Linked DNA regions of Phyllobacterium zundukense. The protein of the gene in region 2 interacts with the protein of the main gene of each other region in a pairwise test. Links are inferred from orthologs where the notes say so. Each region holds a gene or a part of one and is shown on either strand. Other genes may lie near its edges. The genes, in order: lon and rplI.

The links.
Region 1: the proteins of rplI (region 2) and lon interact in binary tests that used the Escherichia coli proteins (3 or more experiments, as listed by UniProt). The link is inferred for Phyllobacterium zundukense from one-to-one orthologs.

What each region holds. Positions count from the first base shown.
Region 1 is NZ_CP017940.1:2,117,723-2,133,079, forward strand. Bases 828-3,875 are described here. They hold lon (endopeptidase La), read right to left. Parts: upstream 3,538-3,875; coding sequence 1,117-3,537; downstream 828-1,116. Other genes in these bases: BLM14_RS10655 (HupE/UreJ family protein), read left to right, coding at 828-1,049. Also shown: BLM14_RS10650 (DUF6538 domain-containing protein), read right to left, coding at 1-52; more of BLM14_RS10655, read left to right, coding at 447-827; ATP-dependent Clp protease ATP-binding subunit ClpX, read right to left, coding at 4,020-5,294; BLM14_RS10670 (ATP-dependent Clp protease proteolytic subunit), read right to left, coding at 5,504-6,133; BLM14_RS10675 (NAD(P)/FAD-dependent oxidoreductase), read right to left, coding at 6,281-7,384; BLM14_RS10680 (cytochrome P450), read left to right, coding at 7,496-8,746; BLM14_RS10685 (cupin domain-containing protein), read right to left, coding at 8,747-9,091; BLM14_RS10690 (O-acetylhomoserine aminocarboxypropyltransferase), read right to left, coding at 9,096-10,382; BLM14_RS10695 (CoA-binding protein), read right to left, coding at 10,633-11,064; BLM14_RS10700 (enoyl-CoA hydratase), read right to left, coding at 11,072-11,887; BLM14_RS10705 (hypothetical protein), read right to left, coding at 11,906-12,454; BLM14_RS10710 (PaaI family thioesterase), read left to right, coding at 12,545-12,967; BLM14_RS10715 (oxidoreductase), read right to left, coding at 13,111-13,965; BLM14_RS10720 (LysR family transcriptional regulator), read left to right, coding at 14,067-14,963; BLM14_RS10725 (DUF1254 domain-containing protein), read left to right, coding at 15,163-15,357.
Region 2 is NZ_CP017940.1:2,282,296-2,297,310, reverse strand. The notes cover bases 11,525-14,230. They hold rplI (50S ribosomal protein L9), read right to left. Parts: upstream 13,310-14,230; coding sequence 12,740-13,309; downstream 11,525-12,739. Other genes in these bases: BLM14_RS11505 (DUF2232 domain-containing protein), read right to left, coding at 13,337-14,230; BLM14_RS11515 (SAM-dependent methyltransferase), read right to left, coding at 11,525-12,548. In the rest of the region: BLM14_RS11570 (phosphatidylserine decarboxylase), read left to right, coding at 1-3; pssA (CDP-diacylglycerol--serine O-phosphatidyltransferase), read left to right, coding at 14-859; BLM14_RS11560 (alpha/beta hydrolase family protein), read right to left, coding at 877-1,869; BLM14_RS11555 (hypothetical protein), read right to left, coding at 1,919-2,629; BLM14_RS11550 (helix-turn-helix domain-containing protein), read left to right, coding at 2,777-3,880; BLM14_RS11545 (SDR family NAD(P)-dependent oxidoreductase), read right to left, coding at 3,906-4,658; purF (amidophosphoribosyltransferase), read right to left, coding at 4,671-6,131; BLM14_RS11535 (CvpA family protein), read right to left, coding at 6,250-6,849; DNA repair protein RadA, read right to left, coding at 6,890-8,290; alr (alanine racemase), read right to left, coding at 8,290-9,459; BLM14_RS11520 (replicative DNA helicase), read right to left, coding at 9,464-10,957; more of BLM14_RS11515, read right to left, coding at 11,268-11,524; more of BLM14_RS11505, read right to left, coding at 14,231-14,308; rpsR (30S ribosomal protein S18), read right to left, coding at 14,457-14,705; rpsF (30S ribosomal protein S6), read right to left, coding at 14,705-15,015.

The DNA.
Region 1 (15,357 bases), 160 kb from region 2 along the record:
CCTGATAATTCACGGTGCCTTTTCGGCGGGAAATGTTGCCGGTAATAGCCATTCGGAAACTGCTCCATGTGTAGCATGTCTGTGTAGCAGCGTTGTGTAGCAGTTTCCGATGAGAGATTCAAAGCAATATCAATAACCTAGAGCGAATATTGTATTCGATTTTTCCCAAAATTCTGTTCGAGTCTCTCATCGCCCACCATTCCCTTCCCTGAATTCGGTAATCATAAGTACCATCGGCGCGAAACCCGGCTTTAGCAGACAATATGGCCAGTGCCACTTTGTTGCAGATCGAGATGATTGATTCTGGACATCCTGACCCATGCGTCTGATTCTGTTCCGGTCGAAATATTGAGCAGACGCAGCATTTTGCTCTTTCGTCGGCGCATTTCTGCTGCAACAATAATTCCCAGCACTCCTTCCAAGAACGCTGAAAACGGGAACGTAAAATGTCATCCAGCCGCACGTCACGAATCGCCCTATCGCTTGCCGCCACGCTCTATCCTGCGCTTGCCTACGCCCATGTCGGTGTTGGCGAGACCAGCGGATTTGCCCAGGGCTTCACCCATCCCATTTCCGGCCTTGACCACGTGCTGGCAATGATGCTGGTCGGCGTCCTCGCCTTTCAGCTTGGCGGGCGTGCCTTGTGGCTCGTTCCCCTCACCTTTGTCGGCATGATGGCGGTTGGCGGCATGTTCGGCATTGCCGGCATCAATGTACCGTTCGTCGAACTCGGCATTGCCCTGTCCGTCGTCGTGCTTGGCGCAGCGGTCGCGTTCGAGGTAAAGCCACCCGTGGCAATCGCCGCTGGCCTGGTCGGGCTCTTCGCCGTTTTCCACGGCCATGCACACGGCGCAGAAATGCCGAATAGCGCCGGCGGCCTCGCTTATGCCAGCGGTTTCATAATTGCGACCGCCCTGCTCCATATTGTCGGCCTCAGCCTCGGACTGGTTATCGGCAAGATCGGCCGGCACGTAGGCCCAGGCATTGTTCGCGTTATTGGCGGCGTTGCAGCGCTTGCCGGCCTTGGCATCCTCACCGGTACGCTCTGAGGGACACAAATCGACGAATCGAAAAGGCCGGGCAATTTCTTGCCCGGCCTTTTCTTTTTAGCGCAATTTAATGAGCGATCTGTGCGCCCGCGTCGTCCTCGACAGCCGCAGCTGGCACATGAGCCGGTTCGGTCCATTCGATCGGCTCCGGCTGGCGTATCAATGCGTGCTTGAGCACTTCATTGGCATGCGAAACCGGAATGATCTCAAGGCCGTTCTTCACATTGTCCGGAATCTCCACCAGATCCTTGGCGTTTTCTTCCGGGATCAGAACCGTCTTGATGCCGCCGCGCAATGCGGCAAGCAGCTTTTCCTTCAGACCGCCGATTGGCAGCACTCTACCCCGCAAGGTGATCTCGCCAGTCATGGCGATATCCTTGCGAACCGGGATGCCTGTCAGTATCGAGACGATGGCTGTAACCATCGCGACACCAGCCGATGGACCGTCCTTCGGGGTTGCGCCTTCCGGCACGTGGACGTGGATATCACGACGATCGAACAGCGGCGGCTCAACGCCGAAATCGATGGCCCGTGAGCGAACATAGGATGCCGCCGCGGAAATCGATTCCTTCATCACGTCACGCAGATTGCCCGTCACGGTCATGCGACCCTTACCGGGCATCATCACACCTTCAATGGTCAGCAATTCGCCGCCCACTTCCGTCCAGGCGAGGCCTGTGACAACACCGACCTGATCTTCGCCGTCGATCTGACCGAAGCGGAACTTCTCGACACCAAGATATTCATCGATGTTCGATTCCGTAACCTTCACCGACTTCTTCTTGGTCTTCATGATTTCGGTGACAGCCTTGCGCGCCAATTTCATCAGTTCACGCTCAAGATTACGGACACCGGCCTCCCGCGTATAATTGCGGATGATCGCGCGGATCGCGTCTTCGGCGACCGAGAACTCCTTCGGCTGCAATGCATGATCGCGGATGGCCTTGGGCAACAGGTGCCGCTTGGCGATTTCCAGCTTCTCATCTTCCGTGTAACCGGCGATACGGATGATCTCCATGCGATCCATCAACGGACCCGGGATATTCAGCGTATTGGCAGTTGTCACGAACATCACATTCGAAAGGTCATATTCGACCTCGAGATAGTGATCCATGAAGGTCGAGTTCTGTTCCGGATCAAGCACCTCGAGCAAGGCCGACGATGGATCGCCGCGGAAATCCTGGCCCATCTTGTCGATTTCATCGAGCAGGAAGAGCGGATTGGACTTCTTCGCCTTCTTCATCGACTGGATGACCTTGCCGGGCATCGAGCCAATATAGGTGCGGCGGTGACCACGGATCTCGGCCTCATCGCGCACGCCGCCGAGCGACATGCGGATATATTCGCGGCCTGTCGCCTTGGCGATCGAGCGGGCCAGCGATGTCTTGCCGACACCGGGAGGACCAACAAGGCAAAGGATCGGACCCTTGATCTTGGTCGACCGCGCCTGCACCGCCAGATACTCGACAATGCGATCCTTGACCTTGTCCAAGCCATAATGCTCGGTGTCGAGAACCTCGTCGGCGAGATTTAGATCGTTCTTGATCTTCGACTTCTTGCCCCACGGAATAGACAGCAGCCAGTCGAGATAATTACGAACCACGGTCGCCTCGGCGGACATCGGGCTCATCTGACGCAGCTTTTTCAGCTCGGCATTGGCCTTTTCGCGGGCTTCCTTCGACAGCTTGGTCTTCTTGATGCGGTCTTCCAGCTCGGCAGCCTCGTCACGGCCATCTTCGCCGTCCCCGAGTTCCTTCTGGATCGCCTTCATCTGCTCATTCAGATAGTACTCGCGCTGGGTCTTCTCCATCTGGCGCTTGACGCGCGAGCGGATGCGCTTTTCCACCTGAAGCACGGAAATTTCCGACTCCATGAACGACATGGCCTTCTCCAGCCGCGCACGCACGGAGAGGATCGACAGCATGTCCTGCTTTTCAGGAATTTTGATTGCGAGATGCGAGGCGACCGTATCGGCCAGCTTCGAGTAATCCTCGATCTGTCCGGCAGCGCCAACGACTTCAGGCGAAATCTTCTTGTTCAGTTTTACGTAATTTTCGAAATCAGACACGACCGAACGCGCGAGCGCTTCCATTTCAACCGGATCTTCTTCCGGCTCGGCGAGCGTGACCGCGTTGGCTTCGTGGTAATCTTCGCGATCGCTGAAGCTGGTGATTTCAGCCCGGGCAATACCCTCGACCAAAACCTTCACCGTGCCGTCGGGCAATTTCAGCAATTGCAGGACGTTGGCAACAGTGCCAACCGTGTAAATCGCGTCAGCCTGCGGATCGTCGTCCGCAGCGTTCTTCTGTGTGGCAAGCAGGATTTGCTTGTCGACGCCCATAACTTCCTCAAGCGCACGAATGGATTTTTCGCGCCCGACGAAGAGTGGAACGATCATGTGAGGGAAGACAACGATATCGCGCAACGGCAGAACGGCATAAAGCCCGCTCTCGCCACCCGCCAGTGTCTTCTTGCTTGCAACCGTCATTTCATGTCCTTTCTCAGGCCATTTGGCCAGATCGCCACATCCGGGTACCCTTTGGCTGCATGATCAATCCAAAAATCGGAATCCACTTTTAAGGACTATACCCCAATCTTTGGAACCATGCACTGAGCGGCGTACTACCAGTTGTGCAGCTTAACCCTTACTTGGAGTGACGGCCTGCTTGTTTCAAGCATCCCGGCTTCAAGTGCATTCACAGAATCGTAATCTATCCTGCTCCTGCCAGAGCCCGAGCGCAATCTTTTGCAACGCAACACACCTATCGAGCAGGTGATTTTGGTGGAAATCATCGATGCTGCCGGTTTGCGGCCTTGCCGTATCGAGACCCCACGCTGCCACGCGAAATCCTGCGCCCGTATGGTAAACCAAACGTAAACAATTCTTCTTAGCGTAATTGCGAAGCGTATAAAACAGAAAAGCTCCGCGCAATGCGGAGCCTTCCGTTCATTGATAATGTTTCCAATGCATCAGGCGGAAACATTACCCTTTTCTTCCTTGCGCTCCGCATAGATGTAGAGAGGCCTGGAATTGCCTTCGACCACATCACCAGAGATTACGACCTCCTGGACGCCATCGAGCGTCGGCAGCTCGTACATCGTGTCGAGAAGGATTTTCTCCATGATTGACCGAAGGCCGCGTGCTCCTGTCTTGCGGGCAATCGCCTTCTTGGCGATGGCCTTCAGAGCATCCTCATGGAAAGTCAGCTCGACATTTTCCATGTCGAACAAACGCTGATACTGCTTGACCAAGGCATTCTTCGGCTCTGACAATATCTGCACCAATGCGACTTCGTCGAGATCTTCCAGCGTAGCGATGACAGGCAGACGACCAACGAATTCGGGGATCAAACCGAATTTCAGCAGATCCTCGGGCTCCAGTTCGCGGAAGATTGCGCCGACCCGGCGATCATCCGGCCCCTTGACCGCGGCACTGAAACCGATGGAGGTCTTTTCGCCGCGCGCCGAGATGATCTTGTCAAGGCCAGCAAATGCACCACCGCAAATGAACAGAATGTTCGTCGTATCCACTTGCAGGAATTCCTGCTGCGGGTGCTTGCGACCGCCTTGCGGCGGTACGGAAGCAACAGTGCCTTCCATGATCTTCAACAGTGCCTGCTGGACACCCTCGCCCGATACGTCGCGGGTAATCGAAGGATTGTCCGACTTGCGGCTAATCTTGTCGACTTCGTCGATGTAAACGATCCCGCGCTGCGCCCGTTCGACATTGTAGTCGGCAGACTGGAGCAGCTTCAGAATGATATTTTCGACGTCCTCACCGACATAACCGGCTTCCGTCAGCGTCGTCGCGTCTGCCATTGTGAACGGCACGTCGATGATGCGGGCGAGCGATTGCGCCAGATAAGTTTTGCCGCAACCGGTTGGACCAACGAGAAGGATGTTGGACTTCGCCAGTTCGACTTCATTGTTTTTCGATGCGTGGGCCAACCGCTTGTAGTGGTTATGGACCGCGACAGAGAGAACACGCTTGGCATGGTTCTGACCGATGACATAATCATCGAGAACAGCCATGATTTCCTGCGGCGTCGGGACGCCTTCACGAGATTTCACCATCGAGGATTTATTTTCCTCGCGGATGATGTCCATGCACAGCTCAACGCATTCATCACAGATGAATACAGTCGGACCCGCGATCAACTTGCGGACTTCGTGCTGGCTCTTCCCGCAAAACGAGCAATAAAGCGTATTCTTGGAATCGCCGCCGCCGTTGCTGACTTTGCTCATTGCAGTTTCCTTTCAGTATCGGACCCGCTCTCCCGGGACCGCCACTTCCTCCAGGTGGAAGTGAATAGTCATTCGTAGAATAGGCTTCCTAGCTCACCAATGGCTTAACGTAACGTCTGTTGGCCTCTATGCAAGCCGGATATGTGGCAGAAAGTCCGCAACCGAGTCAAAAAATGTTCATTTTCGACCCGGCGGGACGATTTAGCCGGTTACTTTCCGTCGCCTTCAATGATCGCACGCGATTCAAGTACCTTGTCGATCAGGCCGAACTCGAGTGATTCCTGTGCAGTCATGAAGTGATCGCGGTCCAGAGTACGTTCGATCGTCTCGTAATCACGACCTGAGTGCTTGACGTAAATCTCGTTCAAACGGCGCTTCATCTTGATGATGTCCTGGGCGTGGCGCTCGATATCGGAGGCCTGTCCCTGGAAACCGCCAGACGGCTGATGCAACATGATGCGAGCATTCGGAAGGACAAAACGCATGTCCTTTTCGCCAGCGGTCAGAAGCAAGGAACCCATGGATGCTGCCTGGCCGAAGCAAAGCGTCGATACCGCCGGGCGGATGAACTGCATAGTGTCATAAATCGCCATGCCGGAGGTCACGACACCACCTGGCGAGTTGATATACATGTTGATTTCTTTTTTCGGATTTTCCGATTCAAGGAAAAGCAACTGCGCGCAGATGAGCGTCGCCATGCCGTCCTCGATCGGTCCGGTAATGAAAATAATGCGTTCTTTCAGCAGGCGCGAGAAAATATCATAGGCCCGCTCGCCCCGATTGGTCTGTTCGACGACCATGGGCACGAGGTTCATAGCTGTTTCGATTGGATCTCTCATCGGTGGGCCTCAGCTTTTTTGGAGAATATGGGGTTCAAACACCCCAGATTCGTGGATTACACATTCGATACATAGGGCGTTGCCACCCGGTTCCGCAAGATGTTCAAGGCGCGATCCTCACCTCAAGGTGAACGCGCTCGACTAATATCACGCAGCCTCCGCCCTCAGCCAGCGCTGAAGCAAAGGCACATCACCATCACCGATAGACCTGGCGACGCGCCGTCCCACAGCCGCGCCAAATTTGTAGCCGTGACCCGAACAGGCTGAAACAACAAGGCATTTGTCCATTTCTGTCGCAAAGAACCGCTCGTCGGATGTGAAGGTGTAGGCACAGGTGACAACGTCGGTTACCTTGTATTCGGACAGCCGCTTTATCGGTGGTGCGAAGAGATCCCGAATAGCCTCACCCTCGCCTTGCGCCGGAATACGATCGAGATTGGCGTCAGGCGTCTTGCGTTTGTGCAGACCGGAACCGAACTTCAGACCACCGCCGCCGCTTGCCGGAATGATGTAACCATCGGTGCGACCGCCAACATCAAGCACAACGGGTGAGCTTTCCCAAGCAGCTTTGAGATCCGCTGGCGGTTCGAGATAGACAACGGCCGTGCGATAGGTGGTGAGCGTCGTCGCCAGCTTGGGGAACAGCTTCAATACCCATGCGCCGGCTGTCACGACGACCTTGTCGGCGAAAATGACCGTGCCATCCGCCATAGTAACCGTACCGGCAGCACTGTCCACCGCTGATACCCTGGTGTTCTCCAGGACGGTGGCCCCGCGAGCACGCAACCACCTCGCAATGTCGATTGCTATCTTCTTGCAATGGAGAGCACCGCCCTCCGGACAGAAGAAGGCGTAACGGAATGTCCCCTCTTCCAGATAGGCGTAGCGCTTCACAGCCTCCCGCGACTCATAGAGTTCCAGCGGATAGCCGCCATGCTCGAGGCCCTGGCGGTATTCTTCGGCCTCGTCACCCGCTTCACGCGATACGCAAATAAATCCGCGGGGATCGAGATGACTGCTTCCGATGTCGTGCCAAAGTTCATCCCAGGCTTCGTATGCTTCCGAAATTGCGTCGGCATAGCCGCCTGCATTGCCATAGGCCCGGCGGATGATGCGGTGGTGGTCGCCCGAAGCGGCAAGCGGATTGGGGATCGGTCCCTGCTCGATCAGTGTTACGTCGTGCCCCGCCTTGGTCAATGACCACGCAGTCGACAGACCGGCGATTCCTGCGCCGACGATGGTGATTTTCATGATTTGGTCCTGCTATGTCTTGGGAGAAAGCGAGATTCGGATGAATATGAAACGTTTTGTGCCGAATGCTCAATGGCTTTGGCCAATTTTGGCATAGATGGAACTCCGCTGATGTCCCTGTCCCGTCCTTCATCGTTTCGTTTTGAGCCCAAACATCGGCGCCTGCGCCTCGATCCGCACGACCAGACATTTTTCCAGGATCCCTATCAGGCCTATGCACAGCTGCATGCCGAGACGCCATCGTTCTTCTGGGAGAATTACGGCTTCTGGTGTTTCATCGGCTATGACGCCGTCAACAAATTGCTGCGAGACCGCCGCTTCGGCCGGGAAAAGCGTAACAGTGCGGCGGATTCGCAAGGCAATATCGGCGACCGCTCGCATCTGAAAGATTTCGACCATGTCGAAAAATTCTCGATGCTGGAGCTTGAGCCACCGAACCACACGCGGCTGCGCACGCTGGTCAATCGGGCATTCGTGTCGCGTCAGGTCGAGCGCCTGCGCCCGCGTATTCAAGCGCTGGCGCACGACCTGATCGACCGGTTCGAGCCGAGGGGCGAAGCTGATCTCATCGCCGACTTCGCAACGCCGATTCCAGTAACAATCATTGCGGAAATGCTGGGCGTCCCCACTGAAACCGCGCCGCAGTTGCTCGACTGGTCACATCGCATCGTCGCCATGTACATGCATGGCCGCAACCGCCAGTCGGAAGAGAGCGCCAATACCGCATCCGCGGAATTCGCCAGCTTCTTGCGCGATTATGCCGGACAGCGGCGCGCGGAGCCGGCGGATGACCTTCTCAGTCTGCTGCTGGCGGCCGAAGCCGATGGTTCAAAACTTTCGGAAGACGAACTCATAACCACTGCGATCCTCCTGCTCAACGCAGGGCATGAGGCAACTGTGCATCAGACCGGCAATGCGGTGAAGACGATCCTCGAAAGCGGTTCCGATCCAGCGATATTGTTCGCCGACGCGGAAAGCACAGCCAAAACAGTGGAGGAGTGCCTGAGGTTCGATGCCCCCCTGCACATGTTTACGCGCTATGCCTATGAGCAGATTGACCTTGGCGACGGCATTCTGCTCAAACCCGGCAACCAGATCGGCCTGATGCTGGGCGCCGGCAACCGCGATCCGCGCGCCTTCGCTGCGCCGGATACGTTCCTGCCGGATCGCAGCGAACAGAAGAACCTGTCATTTGGCGCGGGCATTCATTTCTGCATCGGTGCACCGCTGGCACGGCTTGAACTGCAGGTTGCATTGAGCGTGCTTTTCGAGCGCCTTCCCAACCTGGGGTTTAAGAAAAAGCCGATTTATCGCGACACATACCATTTCCACGGGTTGGAGCGGTTGGATGTGGAATGGTGATCAAAGCCTGATCACATACTCCTTCCGCGTCGTCTCAAGCACCTCCCATGTTCCGCGAAAGCCCGGGCGCAACACGAAGCTATCGCCAGCTCCGACGTGGTGTTCGATCCCGCCATCTTCGGTAATGACCGAGCGTCCGGACAGGATGTGGCAGAACTCCCATTCGTCGTAGGCGATACGCCATTTGCCGGGTGTTGCCTCCCAGATCCCTGCATAGATGCCGCCTTCGGCCTCGTCGCAATTCCACGTGCGGAACTGCGGATCACCTGAAATGACACGCTCTGGTTTTGGCGCACCATGTTCCGGGTCGAGGCCGTCGAAATCGATTTTGACTAACTTTTTCATGGGCCTAACCAGCCTTTGCAAGAGATTGTTCAAGGTCGGCGATTATATCCTCAACGCTTTCGATGCCAATGGAAAGGCGCACGACATCCGGTCCTGCGCCCGCCACGATTTTTTGCTCGTCGCCAAGTTGCCTATGTGTTGTCGAAGCCGGATGGATGATCAGTGATTTGGTATCGCCGATATTGGCAAGATGCGAGAAAAGCTGGAGACTTTCGACGAGTTTTACGCCGGCGTCGTAACCGCCCCTCAGCCCGAAGGTGAAAACGGATCCAGCACCTTTCGGCGCGTACTTTCGCTGCAGTTCATTATAGGGGTCTTCGGGGAGTCCGGCATAGCTGACCCATGCCACTTTCTCGTGTCTTGTCAGCCACTTAGCAACCACCAACGCATTGTCGGCATGGCGCTGCATGCGCAGCGGCAGAGTCTCGATACCGGTCAATATCTGGAATGCATTGAAAGGCGACAGCGCTGGTCCGAGGTCCCGCAAGCCAAGCACGCGGCAGGCAATGGCAAAGGCGAAATTTCCGAATGTGTCATGCAGGACGATGCCGTTATATTCGGGGCGCGGCTGCGACAGCAGCGGGTAGTCGCCGGATTTCGACCAGTCGAAAGTGCCGCAGTCGACGATGACACCGCCCATGGAATTGCCATGGCCCCCGAGGAACTTCGTCGCGGAATGTACAATGATATCAGCACCATGCTCGATCGGTCGAATAAGATAAGGCGACGCCAGGGTGTTGTCGACGATCAGCGGGAGACCATGCCTGTGGGCGATTTCGGCGATGGCGGCGATGTCGGTGATGATGCCGCCTGGGTTGGCGATGCTCTCGATGAAGATGGCGCGGGTCCGCTCATCGATCTGGGCTTCGAACGAAGGAAGATCGTCCGGCTCTGCCCAACGCACGCGCCAGTCGAAGGATTTGAACGACTGGCCGAATTGATTGATCGAACCGCCGTAGAGCTTGTTCGACGCAATGAAATTGTCACCCGGCTGCATCAGCGTATGAAATACCAAGAGTTGCGCCGCATGGCCGGATGCAACGCTGAGTGCCGCCGTGCCGCCTTCAAGTGCCGCTACACGTTCTTCCAGTACCGCATTGGTTGGATTGGTGATTCGCGTATAGACGTTGCCGAAAGCCTTCAATCCGAACAGCGAAGCTGCATGATCCGCGTCGTCGAAAACGAAGGCTGTCGTCTGGTAGATCGGCGTGGCCCGCGCTCCGGTTGTGGGGTCGGGCTGGGCACCCGCATGGACGGCAAGCGTTTCAATTCCCGGTGCGCGATGCGCCATGTATCTCTCCCTGTCATGCGATTGGTGTGGTCAGGCTATGGGATTGCGACGTTGGCGCCAAGCGGGCAATTCCGCAACCTCGCACAAACTAAATTCAGCTCTCGGTTGAGAATCCTGTCCCATTTTCGAAGATTCTCGTGCAAGAAACAGCAACTTTTGAAGAAAATCGACGAGAACGTTCAACTTGCTGTCCGGATTTGGCAAGGGGGCGTTGAATTTTCATGGTGGAAGGCTTCAATCGCCAAGCCGGCTATATCCCGAGGCGGGGATATTCGATCGCAGGGCAGCGATTCATGACGACGCTGATTCCGGCGGCTTCCGCACGGCGCGCCGCCTCTTCATGCTCAACGCCAAGCTGCATCCAGATGACCCGCGGCAGGACCTTCAGTGCCAGCACCTCGTCGACGAGGCCGCGAACGGCAAGGGAGTTGCGGAAGACATCGACCATATCTACCGGTCCGGGAATATCCGCGAGATGGGCATAGACGGTCTGTCCGAGTATCTGCTTGCCCGCCTGCCCCGGATTGACCGGAATGACGTGATAGCCCTTGGCCAGCAGAAACCTCATGACGGAATGACTCGGCCGCGCCTCGTTTGGCGACGCACCAACCAGGGCAATGGTCCTGACCGAGGTGAGGATGCCGCGAATGAAATCGTCGGAGTAATTTTCACGGTCCTGCATTGACGATCTACTCACCCTTCCACTCGGGCTGACGCTTCTCGATAAAAGCGTTAATCCCTTCTTCGGCGTCACGCGCCAGCATGTTCTCGACCATCACCTGCGCTGCATAATCATAGGCATCTGTCAGGCTCATCTCTGCCTGCCGGTAGAAGGCTTCCTTGCCGATCTTCACGGTCAAAGGTGATTTGGCAGCAATGGTTTGCGCGTATTTCCTGACAATCGGATTCAGATATTCCTGCGGCACCACGCGGTTGACCAACCCGAACTCGCGTGCCGTCGACGCATCGATGACCTCGCCGGTCAGCAGCATTTCCATCGCCTGCTTACGGGAGACGTTACGCGACAGCGCCACCATGGGCGTTGAGCAGAACAGACCGATATTGACGCCCGGCGTGCAGAAGGTGGATTTATCCGTGCAGATCGCAAGATCGCAGGAGGCGACGAGCTGGCAACCAGCGGCAGTCGCCAGGCCATCGACAGCAGCGATGACGGGCTTCGGATGATGGACTATCGCCTGCATCAGTTCGGCGCAGAGGCGCATGGTCTTCTCGAAGAAATCGCGGCCCCGATCCGCATCGTTGCGATGAGCCGTCAACTCCTTCAGATCATGCCCGGCGGAAAACAGTTTTTGCGCCGAATCGATGATGACGACGCGGATTGCCCTGTCATCCCGTGCCGCGACCAGATGATCGAGCAGCAATTGCATCATTGCCATGGAAAGTGCATTGGCTGGGGGATTTTGCAGTGTCAGCCGCAGGACTCCGCCCGCCAATTCATGCCCGACGATCGGCTCTTCCGGGCGGATGGCGTGGATTTCTCCCATGTCGTTCCTCTTTGGCGACTATTGGCTGGGCGGCGCCCAAAGTTCATAGAATGGTTTCAACGTGCGCAAATGGCGCTGGACAATCGCCATGTTCGCCGGTGTTGGTTTTGCATTCTCCACCCGGGCAAGTCCAGCCTTCAATCCCTCGATCATGTCGGTCTTTTCCTTGTCGGAAAGATTGGCCATGGCAGGAATGGAACTGATCGCCTTTTCCACTTCCTGGCGGGGATCGGGGTGGGTCAGCCAATGATAGGTGACCATGATCGTATTTGTGGTGTCGACCCAGTCGGCAAAGTTGGCAAAACCAAACTCTGCGGCCTTCTTGTCCAGTATCGCCGTCCGCTGCTCCGCTTCGCCCTTCCCGTCCAGTTCCTTCACTGTGGCGGCAACGGGGGCAAAGCCATAGAGAAAGCGCGTGACCATATCTTCGGTCAACGCGATGGGGCGGTCAGGCAGAACGAAGGCTTCAACGGTTTGCACCGGCGGCACCGGACTTTGCGAGGCGAGGAACCCCGCATAAGCAAGCGCGGCAAAACAGGTTGCAATAACTAATCCTGGCGGTTTCATGGCCTCATCCTTGCAAGACGATGCGGATTACTAGAAATAGCAGCGAATTCTTTAAGAAAACAGTCGGAGGACAAGCCTGTGGGGATATTGATGGACGTCGAAGCGCTGTCATCCTTTCTGGAGCGTGAATTTCCGCAGGTAAATGCCGATGGATTGGCCTTTACGGTCATCGATGCCGGTCCCGGCTTTGCTTCCATGCGGCTTGATCCGCTGGAACGGCATTTGCGCCCCGGCGGGACCGTATCCGGCCCAACGCTGTTTGCGCTGGCCGATATCACCGCCTATGTCGCGATCCTCGCGCAGATCGGCCCGGTCGCGCTGGCCGTGACGACGAACCTCAACATCAATTTCCTGCGCAAACCCGAGCTTGGCCCCATCGATGCGGTGGCAAACCTTCTGAAGTTGGGAAAGCGGCTCGCAGTGGTGGAAATCGCAATGACCAGCGGCGTCAATGGCGAGCTCGTGGCCCATGCGACCTCCACCTATTCGATTCCTCCGCGAGTGAGCGACTAGGCGCTGTTGCGCGCCGATCGGCGCGTCAGGGCGCGGGGGTAACGCGCTGCCAGAAGTCATCAAAGGCGATACTGTCGAAGAACGCTGAAGCTTTGACGATCACGATATGAGGTCGGCGTCCGGAAACCCCGACCTCAAACAGGTTAGGCCGAATGAGCACCCGCATCCTCAGGGAAGTCCGTCGAGATCGCCAGATCCCGCCATGCAGCAAGTTCTTCAGCAACGCTGGCATTCTTCGATTCGATCGCGGCGACGGTGTCCGAACCAAACGGCATGCGCAGCGGCGGGTTGGGAGCATTTGCCAGCGTTATCATAGCCTTGGCCAGCCGGGCTGGATCACCGGGCTGAGCATGATTGTGATCGCCAGCAAAGGCTCGCATTGCGCCAGCGGGCGTATCGTTATAGTCCGGGATCACGCTGGGGCTGACGACAAGGGAACTTTCGTCAAGAAAGTCGGTCCGGAAGAAGCCGGGCTCAACCACTGTGACCTTTACGCCAAGCGGCTGCAACTCGGCCGAAAATGCTTCGGAAAGCGCTTCGACTGCGAACTTGGTCGAGCAGTAGACACCCCAGCCCGGGTAGCTCATATAACCGCCAATCGACGATATGTTGATGACGTGCCCGGAACGCTGCCGGCGCATGTGGGGCAGAACGGCGCGTGTCACCTTCAAAAGGCCGAAGACGTTGGTCGCATACAGCTTCTCGATCTCCGCAGACGTTGCTTCCTCGACAGCCCCGAGCAGGCCGAATCCGGCGTTGTTCAAGAGGACGTCAATCTTGCCGAAACGCTTGATGGCTTGCTCGGCAGCAGCGTTGGCCTGAACCTCGCTGGTAACGTCTAGGGCGACTGCGAGCAAATTCGGATGATTTCCAAATTTTGCGCTGACAGTTTCCGGGTTGCGGGCGGTCGCCACGACGGCATCCCCCGCATCCAAAGCCTCTTGAGCGATCAAAGCGCCAAATCCGCGCGACGCCCCTGTGATAAACCAAACACGCATGATCTTTTCCTTTCGTGATTGAATGCTGACGAAAGTTACCGCATGGATTAAGATGAAATAATCGCCTTTATTCTCCATGAGGCAGTGAGGAGAACTCATCAATGCGAAAAATAGGGCCAGCTGACCTCGCCACATTCCTGACGATCGCGCAGCACAGAAGCTTCCGAAAAGCTGCCGTCGAACTTGGGGTTACGCCGTCTGCGCTCAGTCACTCCCTGCGGTCGATTGAGGAGCGCCTCGATATACGTCTCGTCAACCGGACCACACGAAGCGTAGCGCTGACGGAGGCGGGTCAACAGCTTTTCACCCGCATCAATCCCGCCTTCCTCGATATTGAGGACGCGCTTGAGGATCTAAACGCATTTCGCGGGCGGCCGTCCGGCAAGCTTCGCATCAATGCCCCCCGCGCGGCTGCAAAGCTGGTGCTCTTGCCAATCATATCCCGGTTCCTGCAGGTCCATCCTGCGGTCGAAGTCGAACTGGTGGTGGACGACGCTTTGATCGATATGGTGTCTGCAGGTTTCGATGCCGGCGTGCGCTTTGGTGAAATGATCGCCGGCGACATGGTCGCGGTGCCGATCGGACCGCGACATCGATTTGCAGTGGTCGGTTCACCCCAGCATTTTGAGCGCTATCCCGAGCCGATCACGCCACAGGATCTGAGCCACCACCCGTGTATACGCTACCGCTTCGCAAGCGGGGCCTTCTATCGATGGGAGTTCGAGAAAGGCGGGATTGAACTGGAAATCGAGGTAACCGGATCGCTCACGCTGGGCGATCAAGACCTTATGGTTGAAGCCGCCATAAATGGTGCCGGCCTGGCGTATCTTTTCGAGGAGCAAGTGCAGATGCACATATCCGAAGGGCGGCTGCAACGGGTGTTGGATCAATGGTGCCCCTATTACCCCGGCTTCTTCCTCTATTATACAAGCCGCCGACAACTTCCGACCGCAATGCGTGCGTTCATCGATTTTCTCAAGGTCGAGCGCAGAAACTAACCAGGACGCGCCTAGGCCCGGTCTGCGGACATTTGACCCTCCATCGGCATAGGCCGTGCCTGCGGATTAACAGTTACGTACTTGTTCTTTTCTCCCGACGCGAACTCACTGGTTGGAAACGAGGCAGAAACGAACAGGCAAGCATCAGGATTGCTGTTCATGGAGGCCTCACTCGAACCCGGGGAAGGACATAGTGATCATGACAACCATAACACGCAGAGGCTTCGTCGGCGGGATCGCCCTGATCCCGGCCTTTCGCCTCAGAGCGGCATACGGCCAAACCAGCGTTACCCCCGCCGAGGCTCGCGCCATTGCCAAAGAGGCCTATATTTACGGCTTCCCCATGGTGGACAACTATCGTATCCAGCACGCTTATTTCGTCGACGCCAATAAT
Region 2 (15,015 bases):
TGAGGCATCCCGAATGAGCGAGCAAGAAGCCGATCCACTCTTTGATGAGAAACCGCAGGTACGGGGGCTGACAAGCTCTCGCATACCCATGCGCTATCTTGCTCCCAATGTGATTACCGTTCTGGCGATCTGCGCCGGGCTGACCGGTATCCGGCTCGCTTTCGAGAACCGCTTTGAGCTGGCCGTCTCCATGGTGCTGTTGGCGGCGTTTCTCGATGGTATCGACGGTCGTATCGCTCGCATGATGAAGGGATCGACCAAGTTCGGTGCCCAGATGGACTCGCTTGCGGACATCGTCAATTTCGGTGTTGCTCCCGCGCTCGTGCTCTATGCCTATATGCTCGATCAGGCGCGCTCCTTCGGCTGGATCGCCGCGCTGCTGTATTGCATCGCCTGCTGCCTGCGTCTCGCACGCTTCAACGTCATGCTGGATGTGGTGGACAAGCCGTTGTGGCAGAACAATTTCTTCACCGGCGTTCCGGCTCCCGCAGGGGCCATGCTGGTCATGCTGCCGGTCTATCTCGGCTTTCTCGGTCTTGCTCCGACAAGGACGCTGGCTTTTGCCGCCGCCGCCTATACGGTTGGCGTGGCTATCCTGATGATCAGCCGTCTGCCGGTTTACAGCGGCAAGGCTGCGGGCACCAAGCTGCGTTCCGACTGGGTCATGCCGACCTTCCTGTTCATCGTCGTCTATGTAGCGTTCCTGATGAGCTATACGTGGCAGACGCTGACGCTCACGACCATCGCCTTCTTCACCACACTGCCCTTCAGCGCAAGGGCATGGAAGCGCTTCGAGGCGGCGGATGCAAGCGCTGCTCTCGCCAGCGCCGAAAAGGATGGTTCCGAAGCCGTCTCGTGAGCCCGGAACCGATCCATTCACTGGTTAGCTTCGACCAGATGTTTGCGGAAGAAGGTCAGGATATCTGCATTGAACTGTTTGTGAAAAGCGGCCCGGTCAAAGCCCGTTTTATCAGTACAGAGTTCAGGTTCATCCTCGGCGGTACGTTTTGCAAATTCCAGGGTGCACGGGGGAAGGAAATCGAAATGGCCGGAATTGGGGACAACCCGAAAATCCGCCTTAACGGGAAGGTTTTGTACAATCATTGCTGCATCTTCGGGCGATACGCCGTCGCCGCCGCGCTCCGATGCCCAATACTGCACCGGCACTGATACATTGCTCAATCCTTCGCGGGTGAAAAGCGGCCCGCCGGGTGAGTCAGCAATGACAGCGGCCTTGATTCTTGCATCGTGAGACATGGGAGCGATTGGACCGGACCGGATCTGTTCGCAAAAACGGTTTCCGGGATAAACAGGGCAATTGTCGAGTAGAAAATTCCAATCGGGATCAGCGCCAATCAATCCAAGCCCAGTGAAAGCGCCTCTGGAGAAACCGATAAAACCAAGGTGTGCTGCGTCAATTCTTGCTCGGTCCGGCCAATTATAGAACATGAAATCAATTAATCGGGATATATCCATCGGCCGCTGCACCATGGAGGCGATATCGCCGGGGTTTCTCACCTTGGATTGGCCACTGTCCAAAGGGTGATTGATGGCGGCAACGATGAAACCTTTATCAGCTAGCATTTCGGCAAGTGCATGGTAATTACCGAAGGTACCACCCGCACCATGCGAGATAACCACAAGCGGATGTTTGGTCCCGATTATCGGGCAGTCTCGTACGGCCATCATATCAAATGAGGCAATTTTTATTTCAATTGGTGTAGCGGCACATGGGTACCAGACAACGCCGTCGATTGCGGGTCCATGGCTGTCTTGGGGTACGTCGACAAGCTGTAGTCCAGCAGACCAAGAGGGCAGAATACTCAAGGTAAGAAACGCAAGAAGAGCGGAGAGTTTGAGTACTTTCATCGAAATAATTCCTTGTTTGGCATGGGGTGAGAAAAATAGATCGCGTGCCTTACCGGATCGTCGCGCGGACAAATTCGCTCTTGATGTCGATCGATGGCTTTGCGCCGGGCGTATTCGCGAGTTTGCTGTCGATGAAGGATGCCTTGGCGTTCACGGCATAGCTGATCACTGCATCCTTGCCGAAGCTGAGGGATGCATCGAGCGCATGCGAATTGAGCCGGATCGTCTCGTTGTTGTTCGTCCGCTCGAAGCGTATATCGGCTCTGACCGCATCGCCCATAACATCAAGGCTCGAGGCATATCCATCCAATGCAAAGTCCGCCGCATTGCCATCGATGCGGATGCCACGATAATCGCCGGAGAGGCGGGCATAGAGCGCGTGCTGCTCAATGCTGACATCGCTGTTCTTCGGCACGTTGGCGCGGATGCGCACCTCGCAATCGGAAAGGCTGAGCAGCGGTGCGTTGACGACATGGATGAGCAGAACCTGATCCTTCACCACCATTGTCGAGGCCGTTTCGCACGCGTTGGAGAACCAGCTCGAAGTCCAGTTTGAAAACCAGCCGGATCGAATGCTGGTCATGGCCACTGACCAGGGCAGGGTGTCTGTGGTGGTGAATTCGACACTGCTCGCTTCGCCGGTGATGCTGACCTTTTTGACCTGCGCGATATCGAGCGGGGCTTTGAATGCTTCAGCGCTTGCCGCGGTCGGCGTCAGGGTTTGGAAAAGCAGTAATATTGAAACGTACAGGTTGAGCATGATGTATTCCCATGGCTTGCCGCCTTGATTGGCGCTGGAACCACGGGGCTCGTTTTCTTCGGCAATTTCGACCTCGATCGCATTTCAGGTCGTCCGCGAACGCGATTCAGGACATAGTGGCGTCCATAGTTTCAATGGTTGTTGCCCATGCTCTTTGTCCCATTGCCCTTTGTCGTTGCTTTCCTGCTCCTCATCCTGCTGGTCCAGATGATCAGGCGGAATGACGGCAATGCGCCAAATCCGTTCTTTACGGCCCTGATCGCAGTCTATGTGCTGCAATCTGTGGTGATCGGCGTGCGATGGGGCTATGGCGTCCTACAGATACTGCCGATTCAGGCGGTTCTTGCCGCAATCATTCCCTCGCTCGCCTGGTTGAGTTTCGAAGGACTGAGAGAGGGGCGGTCACCCCTGAAACGGCCGTTGCTGTTGTTGCACGCACTTCCGGCGCTGCTGATCGTGGGGTTCGTCGCTTTCTGGCCCGCACCGATTTCCCTTGCCCTCATTCTGATATTCCTCGGCTATGGTATCGCGCTCACATGGCTGGCATGGGCGGGACCGAATGCGCTCGGTTCATCGAGGCTTGATGGGGTCATCAGCACCTACCGGGCCTTGCAGGTCACGGCCTTCTCCATATTGGCTTCGGGCTTGATCGATATTGTCATCAGCCTCGATTTTGCCGAAACCGGCGGCGTCTATTCGGGGGGCATCGTGGCCTTTGGCAATGTTTTGGCCTTGTTCATCTTGGGAACTGCCGCGACGGTCGCGGGGACCAGCCAGCCACCATCAGAGGCAGCGGAAGAGGGTGCAGAGGCCACCTCGGTGATTGTTGCCAGCGAAGAGGACGCGCAAATTGCTGCCTCGCTCGATACATTGATGCAATCCCGCACGCTCTACCGCGATGCCGATCTCAACCTGAACCGGCTCGCCCGGAAAATGGGTCTGTCAATCCGGCAGGTCTCGACCGCTATCAATCGCGTCAAAGCGATGAGCGTCTCGCAGTATGTCAATGATTTCAGGGTGAGGGAGGCTTGCCGCCTTCTGGCCGACACGGACGAACCAATCACCCGGATCATGTTCGACGCGGGTTTTCAGACGAAATCCAACTTCAATCGCGAGTTCCTGCGCGTCACCGGCATGAGTCCGAAGGCATGGCGCAGCGCTAATCTCCCCCCTAGTGGGGGAGAAAGGATTTTCTTGGATTTAGCCCTTGCTAAATCCTTGGAAAATCCAAGAGAGGGGATTCTGCAATGAGTTTGACAATCCCCTCACGACGGTACTAGCTCGGGTCGTTATAGCTCAAAAATTTGCCGGCGCGCACATCGTAAAGCTTGCCGGTTGCGTCCAGCGCAGGATCGCACAGGAGAGCGATCTTGGCGGCAACCTCGGCCGGTGTTGGCAGCGTTTCTGGATCTTCGCCGGGCATGGCCTGCGCCCGCATGGCAGTGCGGGTGGCGCCGGGATTGACCGAGTTGACCCGCAGGTGGGTCTGACGCGATTCTTCGGCCCAAGTGCGGGCCATGACCTCGACCGCTGCCTTGGATGCCGCATAGGGGCCCCAGTAAGCGCGTGCCGTGTGTGCAACACTCGACGACAGCAGGATTGCACGACCGCTGTCAGAAAGCTTCAAAAGCGGGTCGGTGGTCCGGATCAGGCGCCAGACGCTGGAAACATTGATCGCCATCAGCTTGTCGAAGACCTTTGCCTCGACATGGCCAATCGGTGAAATGGTGCCGAGTACAGCGGCATTGGCAACCATGACGTCCAGCTTGCCCCAGCGTTCGTGGATCGAGCCGCCAAGCCGGTCGATGGCTGGCATATCGGTCAGATCGAGCGGGACCAGCGTGGCTGATCCGCCTGCCGCCGTGATTTCGTCGTCGAGTTCTTCAAGTCCGCCGACCGTGCGGGCAACGGCAATCACATGGGCACCACGGCCGGCGAGTTCTTTGGAAAGGGAATAGCCAATGCCACGGGATGCGCCGGTGACAAGCGCAAGCTTGCCGTCCAGCCGAAAACTGCCGTCAGAAATCATCGTGAAAAAAACTCAACCGTTGTTTGCGAGAAGCGAAAGCTTGTGGACGTTGCTGGGACCGTCTTTGTCGAGAAGCCGCGTCGGATAATCGCCAGTGAAATAGTGATCGGTGAACAATGGCGCGCGCGGATCGCGTGGGTTACCGCTGACAGCCTTGTACAACCCGTCGATCGACAGGAATGCCAGCGAATCCGCGCCGATATAATCGCACATCGCAGCAAGGCTCGCATATTGGTTGGCGAGCAGCTTGTCCGCATCCGGCGTATCGATGCCATAGAAGTCCGGATGGAAGATCATCGGGCTGGCGACGCGGATATGCACTTCGCGCGCACCGGCATCGCGGATCATCTGCACGATCTTGACGGAAGTCGTGCCGCGCACGATGGAGTCGTCCACCAGGACAACGCGCTTGCCTTCGATCACGGCGCGATTGGCCGAATGCTTCAGCTTCACGCCAAATGCTCTGATCGACTGGGTCGGCTCGATGAAGGTGCGTCCGACGTAATGGTTGCGGATGATACCGAGTTCAAAGGGGATGCCGCTTTGCTGGGCAAAACCGATGGCTGCAGGCGTGCCGCCGTCGGGTACCGGAACGACCACATCGGCCTCAAGCGGTGCTTCCTTGGCAAGATTGATGCCCATATTCTTGCGAGCGTTGTAAACGTTGCGGCCGCCGACGACCGAATCCGGACGCGCGAAATAGACGTATTCGAACAGGCAAAGGCGTTCCTGTTTCGGATGTTGCGGCTTGTAGGTTTCGATACTGATCGAGCCATCCGGCTGGATTTCGCAAACCACCACTTCGCCATTTTCAATGTCGCGGACAAATTTTGCGCCAATAATGTCGAGTGCACAGGTTTCTGAAGCAAAGATCGGCTTGCCATCGAGGTCACCCATGACCAGCGGGCGGATGCCGATCGGATCGCGCGCTGCAATCAGCTTGGTGCGGGTGAGGGCAAGCATCGCATAGCCGCCTTCCATCTGGCGGATCGCGTCGATGAAACGGTCGCTGGATGAAGCGCTGCGCGAGCGGGCGATGAGATGCAGCACAACTTCCGTATCGGAATTGGACTGGCAGATAGCGCCATCGGCAATGAGCTGGCGGCGCAGCGTCAGGCCGTTGGTGAAGTTGCCGTTATGGGCAATGGCGATTCCGCCAACTTCAAGCTCGGCCAATAGCGGCTGTACATTGCGCAGGATGGTATCGCCGGTGGTCGAATAGCGCACGTGGCCGATTGCCCGGTCGCCGGGCAACTGGGCGAGGGTGACCGGGTTGGTGTAGTGGTCACCGACCAGGCCCATTCGGCGTTCCGAACAGAACTGGCGGCCATCATAGGAGACGATACCTGCTGCTTCCTGTCCGCGGTGCTGCAGGGCATGCAGCCCGAGCGCAGTCAGGGTCGCGGCGTCGGGATGCCCCAAAATGCCAAACACACCGCATTCTTCATGCAGTGTGTCGTCATCCAGGGACATCAATTGATTATCGTCACGAGAAATGTCGGTCATTACCGCCAGCCTTTCGCCGCAGATTCAATTGTGCCTATGTTGCATTATGCCACACTATATGGGGCATTACCAAGCAAACGCCAAGTTACTGGTTTGTCGCACCTTCCGGTGGGATATCTTCCTTCGGTTCCGGTGCAGCCGTTCCATCGGGGGCAGCATCCGGAGCCGGAGTTGTGCCGGGTTTCAGCCGGTTGAGAATGGTCGATTCCGGATCTTCGGGCAATAGCCCGATCAATTTTGCCCCCAGCGAGTCGATCATCGGCTTGGACTTCGCCTGGGCGATCCATTCCGGCTGGCGGTCCGTGACCAGCCAATTGAAGAACAGCATGGCGACAACCACAAGCAGAACACCGCGTGCTGCACCAAAAAGGAAACCGAGTGTGCGATCCAGCGCACCGATACGGCTGTCGATGATGAAATCAGCAATCTTCATGGTGATGATGGACACAACAATCAGCGTAACGACGAAGACCAGACCCGCCGCGGCAATCTGCGCGATCGTGTCGTTGCTGATATACGGCGTGAGGAAGGGTACGACTGGTTTGTAGAAGAGGTAGGCAGCGGCTGCCGCAGCTGCCCAGGACACAACCGAAAGCACTTCACGGGAGAAGCCGCGTACCATGGCGAGGACCGCCGAAACGAGGGTGATGCCCAATAGAATTCCGTCAAGCAACGTAATCGGCATTTATTTTCATCCCCATATTCTGACCAACAGGCCAATCTGGTCAGTCTTCGCGTTGTCTCTTCCCGGGTCCTGACGCCGCGATCCGGGCCACTAGGTCCGGCAGCGAAGCCGTCTCGGTCAGACGAGCATTGCCGTTCTTTGCCACGTCGTTGCTTCCCTTGGGAAGAACAGCCTGCTTGAACCCAAGCTTATCTGCTTCCTTCAGTCTCTGCACCGCGTGCGCCACCGGGCGAACCGCGCCAGACAAACTGACTTCGCCGAAATAGACGCAATCTGCGGGAAGGGCAATACCGGCAATGGAGGAAACCAGTGCAGATGCAACCGCAAGGTCAGCGGCGGGCTCCGTTATGCGATATCCGCCCGCCACATTCAGGTAAACATCATGTTGACCAAAGCGCACGCCGCAATGCGCTTCGAGCACGGCGAGAATCATCGACAACCGGTTGCCGTCCCATCCTACAACGGCGCGGCGGGGTGTGCCGAGGGTCGATGGCGCGACCAGTGCCTGGATTTCGACGAGAATTGGTCGCGTCCCCTCCATACCGGCAAAAACCGCAGCTCCCGGCGACTTTTCATTGCGTTCGCCGAGAAAAAGCTCGGACGGATTGGCAACTTCGCGCAATCCCCGATCCGACATTTCGAACACGCCGATCTCGTCCGTTGGTCCGAAACGGTTTTTGACCGTGCGCAGAATGCGGTAATGGTGGCCGCCTTCGCCCTCGAAATACAAGACTGCATCGACCATGTGCTCGACGACGCGCGGGCCGGCGATCTGACCTTCCTTGGTCACATGGCCGACGAGAACGACAGCGGCGCCAGTCTGCTTGGCATAGCGGATCATCGCTTGCGCGCCGGCGCGCACCTGCGTCACCGTGCCGGGAGCCGAATCGGCCGCATCGGTCCACAGCGTCTGAATCGAATCGATGATGATCAAATCCGGCCGTTTCGAATCGGAGATTGTCGCCAGGATGTCTTCGACATTGGTTTCAGCCGCGAGCAGCACATCCGTATCCGCCGCATGCAGCCGCTGGGCCCGCAGCCTGATCTGCGCCACCGCCTCTTCGCCGGAAACATAGACAACACGGTGGCCCTGGCGCGCCAGCGCAGCCGCGGCCTGGGTAAGCAGCGTGGATTTGCCAATACCTGGGTCGCCACCGACAAGAATCGCCGAACCGCGAACGAACCCGCCGCCGGTAACGCGGTCGAGTTCGCCGATCCCCGATTTGATCCGCGGCGCATCCTCAATTTCACCGGAAAGCGAGGTGAGCGCGACTGCGCGGCCCTTGCGGCCCGACAATTTGCCCGGCCCGCTGCCGATACCTCCGGATGTGCCCTCCTCGACGAGTGTGTTCCACTCGCCGCATTCGTCGCACTTGCCCGCCCAGCGTGTGTGCACGGCGCCGCAATTCTGGCAGATGAATTGGATTCTCGGCTTGGCCATCAGTCAGCTGTTTTCGTATGGAGGTAGCGGCGGTGATACCGGTTTCCAAGGCTGGTGAGCAATTCGTAACCTATCGTCCCCGCGGAACGAGCAGCATCGTCAAGGGCGATGTTCGGACCGAAGAGCTCAATGTAATCCCCGGGCTTCACCGCACGTTCTGCAAGGTTGGTAATGTCGAACGAGGTGAGATCCATTGTGACCCGGCCGATGATCGGCACTTTCTTGCCTGCCACAAAGCCTTCGCCGCCGCCCGGAACCGCATTGCGCAGGGGAACTCCGCTGCCGGAGGACGAACGAAGATAGCCGTCCGCATAGCCGACCGAGCAGATCGCGATGCGCGTATCGCGTTTGAGCGTCGTTGTAGCACCATAGCCTACGGTTTCGCCCATCAATCCGGTGCGGATTTGAACGATGCGCGCTTCGAGCGTCACGACGGCGCGCATCGGATTGGCAGCGTCTGAGAGCGGCTCGCCGCCATACATGGCAACACCGGGACGGCTGAGATCAAATTCGCCCTTCTCCGTATGAAAAATGCCGGGCGAATTGGCGATGCTTGATTCAATTCCTGCAAAAGCGGTGCGAAGCTTTTGAAATGATTCAAATTGCTGTTGGTTCAGCGCATGAGCCGGATTATCGCCTGTCGCAAGATGCGTGATCAGAAGAACCGGCTTTTGGTTTCGCCCGTCGTCGGCAAAAGTCAGAGCTTCTTCGACGCTGAGGCCGAGACGGTTCATGCCAGTGTCGACATGCAGCACGTAAGGCAGTTTCTCCTTGCGGCTCTTATTCAGCTTCTTCCAGAGAGCGAGTTCATGCAACGAGCCCAGAACCGGGATCAGGTCGGACTCTTCGTAGATTGGAAATGCTTCGGCAAAGAAGCCATTGAGGACGAATACCCGGGCATCTGGCGCAACGGCCTTGACGCGCAGACCCTCCTCAGCCAGCGCGACAAAGAACGTGCGGCATCCTGCCTGCCACAACACCGGCACGACGTGCACGATGCCAAGCCCGTAGGCGTCGGCCTTGACCACGGCGGCTGTGTTCGATGGCTTGGATTTTTCCGCGAGGAAACGCCAGTTCGCGACGAGCGCGTCGAGATCGATCGTGAGCCGCCCGCCCGCAAGCCGGGGATCGGCGCCGGCAGTAGTGATGTGAGGTTTCCTGGCAGTCAAATGATCACTCAAACCGTTCTGGCAGATGCGAGTCTTCGGCCAGGTCGGTAAAGCGCGTATATTCCGCCTGGAACGCAAGCCTCACGGTGCCCGTCGGGCCGTGACGCTGCTTGGCAACGATGACCTCCGCCTTGCCCGTGGCTTCGTTGAGGTCGGCCTGCCATTTGAAATGCTCTTCCGTGCCGGCCTTCGGTTCCTTGTTCTTGATGTAATACTCATCGCGATAGACGAAAAGCACCACGTCGGCGTCCTGCTCGATCGAACCCGATTCACGCAAGTCGGACAGCTGCGGATGCTTGTCCTCGCGGCTTTCAACCTGACGGGAAAGCTGGGAAAGCGCGATAATCGGCGTGTTCAGTTCCTTGCCGAGCGCTTTCAGGCCAGTCGTGATTTCTGTGATTTCCTGCACGCGGTTTTCCGAGGCGCGCTTGGAGGACCCCTGCATCAGCTGGATATAGTCGATGACCAGGACATCGAGGCCGCGCTGGCGCTTCAGGCGGCGCGCACGCGCCGCAAGCTGGGCGATGGAGATACCACCGGTCTGGTCGATGTAGAGGGGCACTTTCTGCATGTGCTGCGAGCAGGCCACCAGCTTCTCGAAATCGGCTTCGCTGATCTCGCCGCGGCGGATTTTCGACGAACTGATTTCCGATTGCTCGGAAATGATACGCGTCGCCAGCTGTTCGGACGACATTTCGAGGGAGAAGAACCCGACAACGCCGCCATTCTTCGCCTTGAAAGTGCCATCCGCCAGCTGTTCGGGCTCGTAGGCTGCAGCGATGTTGAAGGCAATGTTCGTGGCAAGCGAGGTTTTGCCCATGCCGGGGCGCCCGGCCAGAACGATCAAATCCGATGGCTGCAGGCCGCCCATGCGCGCATCGAGCGCGCGTATGCCAGTCGAGATGCCGGACAAATGTCCGTCACGCATGAAGGCGGCATTGGCCATGTCCACGGCGGTCTTGACCGCGTCGGTAAAGCTCTGGAAGCCGCCATCGTAGCGGCCGGTCTCCGCGAGTTCGAACAGCCGCCGTTCTGCATCCTCGATCTGGCCCTGCGGCGCGACATCGACCGGCGCATCATAGGCGATGTTGACCATGTCCTCGCCGATGGTGATCAGCGCACGGCGCGTGGCGAGATCGTAAATTGCCCTGCCGTAATCTTCCGCATTGATGACCGTCACGGCTTCTGCAGCGAGGCGCGCAAGGTATTGCATGACCGTCATTTCGCCAATTTTTGCATCGGCGGGGAGGAAGGTCTTGAGCGTCACCGGATTCGCCATCTTGCCCATGCGAATCATGTCGGAAGCGACTTCGAAAATCTTGCGATGCAGCGGTTCGTTGAAATGGGTTGGCTTCAGGAAGTCGGAAACACGATAGAACGCGTCATTGTTGACGAGGATAGCACCCAGCAAGGCCTGCTCGGCCTCGATGTTGTTCGGGGCTTCCCGATAGAGGGTGTCTCGCGCCTCGTTGATCTTGCGTACCGTAGCTTCAGCCATTTCGCTTTTTCCTGTTCCCCTTCATTATGGCCCATCGCGGAAAATTATAGCGTGGCAGATTTGTCCTTATCACCGCAATTCACACAGATGCGGATAAGAAAACCTGTGGCTTGACTCTGATGGGTGACTATAGCGTGAGTCGTGCTGAAAAAGCGATGTTCTGAGCGGGCGGGTGCGCAGGATTATCCCACTCCTTCTCCGTCATCGTCGGGTCATCCTCGGGTTTAACCCGAGGACGAGGATCACGGAGAAGAGATGCTTAGCAGAACCCGGGGGCGGACGGCTCCACGCCCTGCGAACGACTGGAACGTTACCTCCCGGCGATCGATTCCTTTCGGTTGACCTGGCTGTTGGCCGAGCTGCGTTCGCATTCCAGCCGCTTCAGCCGCTTTTCTTCCTTTTCGATGTAATTGCGCGTCAACGGCACAGCCTCCTGGCGATGCGCCAGCTGGATCTGGAACACCACAAGATTCTGCCAGCGAAATGCGGCCTCGGAGGCTGCGAGATAGAATTCCCACATCCTGCAGAAGCGTTCATCGTAGATCGCCTTGGCCTTTTCGCGGTTGGCCATGAAGCGTTCCCGCCAGATCCGCAACGTATCGGCATAGTGCAGGCGCAGGATTTCGATATCCGTGATCACCAGACCGGCCTTTTCGATATGCGGAATGACCTCTGACAGTGCGGGAATATAGCCGCCCGGGAAGATGTACTTCTGGATAAAGGCATTGGTATAGGATGGGCCGTCCGAGCGGCCGATCGAATGCAGGAGGAAAACGCCATCCTTCTTGAGCAAGCGCGCTGTATGCTGGAAGTATTCCGGGAAATGACCGATACCGACATGTTCGAACATGCCGACGGACACGATGCGGTCAAAACTTTCTTCGAGCGTCCGGTAGTCACGCAAGTCAAACCGGGCCTGCGCCGTCAGGCCTTCCTCGAAGGCACGTTTGTTGGCGATGCCGTGTTGCTCTTGGGATAGCGTCACACCGGTAACATCGGCTTCAAGATGCTTGGCGAGATAAATTCCGAGCCCACCCCAGCCGCAGCCGATATCGAGGGTCTTGTGACCCTTTTCAACCAGCAGCTTGGCTGCGATATGGCGCTTTTTCGCCATCTGCGCCTCTTCCAGCGCTGCGTCCGGCCGCTCGAAATAGGCGCATGAATATTGCATGTCCGTATCGAGGAATAGACGGTAGAGGTCTTCAGACAGATCGTAGTGCCGCTGCACATTGCTGGAGGCACGCGTCAGGGTGTTCATCTGGTGCAGGCGTCGCGTGGCGCGGCGGATGCCTTCGATCGCCAGCATCCAGGGTTCCTTGGCGACGGTCGCACCGGTGTTTTCGAAGATGATTTTCAAGACATCATAGATGTCACCGTCGAGAACATCGATTTCACCGTTCATGTAGGCTTCGGCGAAATGCAGTGACGGATCGAAAGCGATTTTTCGCTCCGCTGCAGCGCTATTGATACGGAAATGTATGGGCTCGCCGGTTCCGTCGCCAAAGGTTCGGGGTTTGCCGGATGAGTCGGTTATAATCAAAGTGCCAGTATGAACCATCCGCGAGAGTGCGGCCTTTAGAATGGCATTCATGAACAATCTCCATCATTGACGACAGAGCTCGGCCATTGAGAGACTCAGGAACGAGTCTACGGTCGGGCATGGGAAGAACAAATAAATCTAATCGTTTTTTTGTTCCTGAAAAGAAAAAAACACCCGGCAGCGATGCCGGGTGTTTCAAAATATTGATGGGATCATTCTTTCGAATGATCTACTGAGTAAAATCAGGCGTTTTCTTCGCCTTCTTCGTCTTCATCGAAGAATTCGTCAGACAGCGGTGCGTCTTCAATGCCATAGATCGCCTCAGCGGAGGTGAGGTCTTCACCCTTTACCTGACGCTCGGCTTCATCGGCCGTACGGGCAATATTGATAGTGACCGTTGCTTCTACTTCAGGATGAAGCGCCAGAACGATGCTGTGCAGGCCGATCGTCTTGATTGGCGTGTTCAGTTCAACCTGGTTGCGATTGATCGAGAAACCTTCAGCCGTGATCAGGTCGGCAATATCGCGCGTCGAAACTGAACCATACAGCTGGCCGGTTTCGCCAGCCGAGCGAACGGCGACGAATGACTTGCCGTCGAGCTTCTCGGCAACCGACTGGGCTTCAGTCTTGCGCTCGAGGTTACGGGCTTCGAGCTGTGCGCGCTGGCCTTCGAACTTCTTCTTGTTGGCTTCGTTGGCACGAAGAGCCTTGCCCTGCGGCAGGAGGAAGTTCCGGGCAAAGCCGTCCTTTACCTTGACGGTTTCGCCCATCTGGCCGAGGCGGCTGATACGTTCGAGAAGAATGACTTCCATTTGAGTTTTCCTTTTAAGTTCTGATGTTCAATTGTCGTTATTGGGTGGTGTTGTATGCGCAGCCTTCGAAACCGGTGCGTTGCGCGACGTGTCGAACAAACCGGCCAGAAGGAAGAGGAAGAGCACGAAGGCAAAGAGCAGAACGGCGAGATATGCAAACCATAGCGCGACCGGGCGCCATGGTGCACCGCGTGTCCTTGCATGCAGCATGGCGAAGCCCGCCATCATGAAGCCGGCGCCAAGCGCACCGGCAATCGCAGTTGCCGCATAGCCGATCCCGCCGGGCAGAAAACAGGCAGCGCAGGCGACGGCAAAGATGATGAGTGCAGGACGCGGCATGCGCAGCGCGCGCGGCCAGTCGTCCTTCGGGCGGCGCAGTTTGCCCGACGCAGCCGTGAGCCGCAGTGCCAGATAGAGATTGGCGACGATGATCATCACCCACACCGCAGGCTGCAGCGCAGGCAGGATCCGTACGACGAAGAGCGCCATGTTCTGTGCGACGTCGGCGTTCCCGGCAAGCTCCGGGTTGCTGGCGGCAAGTTGCTGGCCCAGCGATTTCGCAAGTTCACCGGCAAGGTCGTCGCTGAATCCGATCATGACACCGATGACGATGAAGCTGGCGCCGACGATCAGGGCGAGTCGCAGCAGCGTATCGGCAAGCGGATACCAAACGGTAACGTCCTTTGGACCGCCGATTTCTTCCGCGGGACGCGCCAGGCCGGTGAAATAAGCGGCTGCGGCTGCGGGGAGGGCGGTGATCAGAACGACGATAAGGGCAGCTGTCGGTGCGGCTAGGACGGAAACGGCGACTGCCATCGACAGGGCTGCGATGAAGCCTGCGGCAGTACCCCAACCGAGTGCCGCCACAAAGATCGGCAGCGGAGAAAACAGGAGCAGCGCCATGGCGAGGGTCGACTGCGTGATAACGCCAATCGAGAGCAGCGCGGCCGCGAGGCCCGCCAATACTCCAACGCCAATATCTTTTGCAGTCGGTTTCATTTCGCTCGCTGTCCTGCTTACCGAAGCAGTTAGAGGCGGTTTTTCAACCAGTTCCTCAACTCGGGTTTTCTAGTTCACCAGACCCGCGCCCATCGCGGATGGAGAAAACGAAGGCGGCGGAACGTATTCCGCCGCCTTCGATAGTGTCTTACTTCACAACGTAAGGCAGCAGGCCGAGGAAACGGGCGCGCTTGATCGCCTGGGCGAGTTCGCGCTGCTTCTTCTGGCTGACAGCCGTAATACGGGAAGGAACGATCTTGCCACGCTCGGAAATGTAGCGCGACAGGAGCTTGATGTCCTTGTAGTCGATCTTCGGCGCATTCGCACCCGAGAACGGGCAGGTCTTGCGACGGCGATGGAACGGACGGCGGGTCGGGATCTGATTGATATCAACCATTATTCTGCTCCTTCACCGGCTTCGTTGTCACGCGGGCGGCGCGGACGGCGCGGACGGTCGTCATCGCGGCCACCGAACTTGTTGTCGTCGCGGTCGCGGCGATCGTCGCGGCGTGCGAGCATGGCCGACTGGCCTTCCTCGTGCTCTTCAACGCGGATCGTCATGAAACGCAGGACGTCTTCGTTGATGCGCTGCTGGCGCTCAAGCTCGGCAACAGCTGCTGCAGGAGCATTGATGTTGAGCAGGGAGTAATACGCCTTGCGGTTCTTGTTGATACGATAGGTGAGGGCACGGAGTCCCCAGCTTTCAA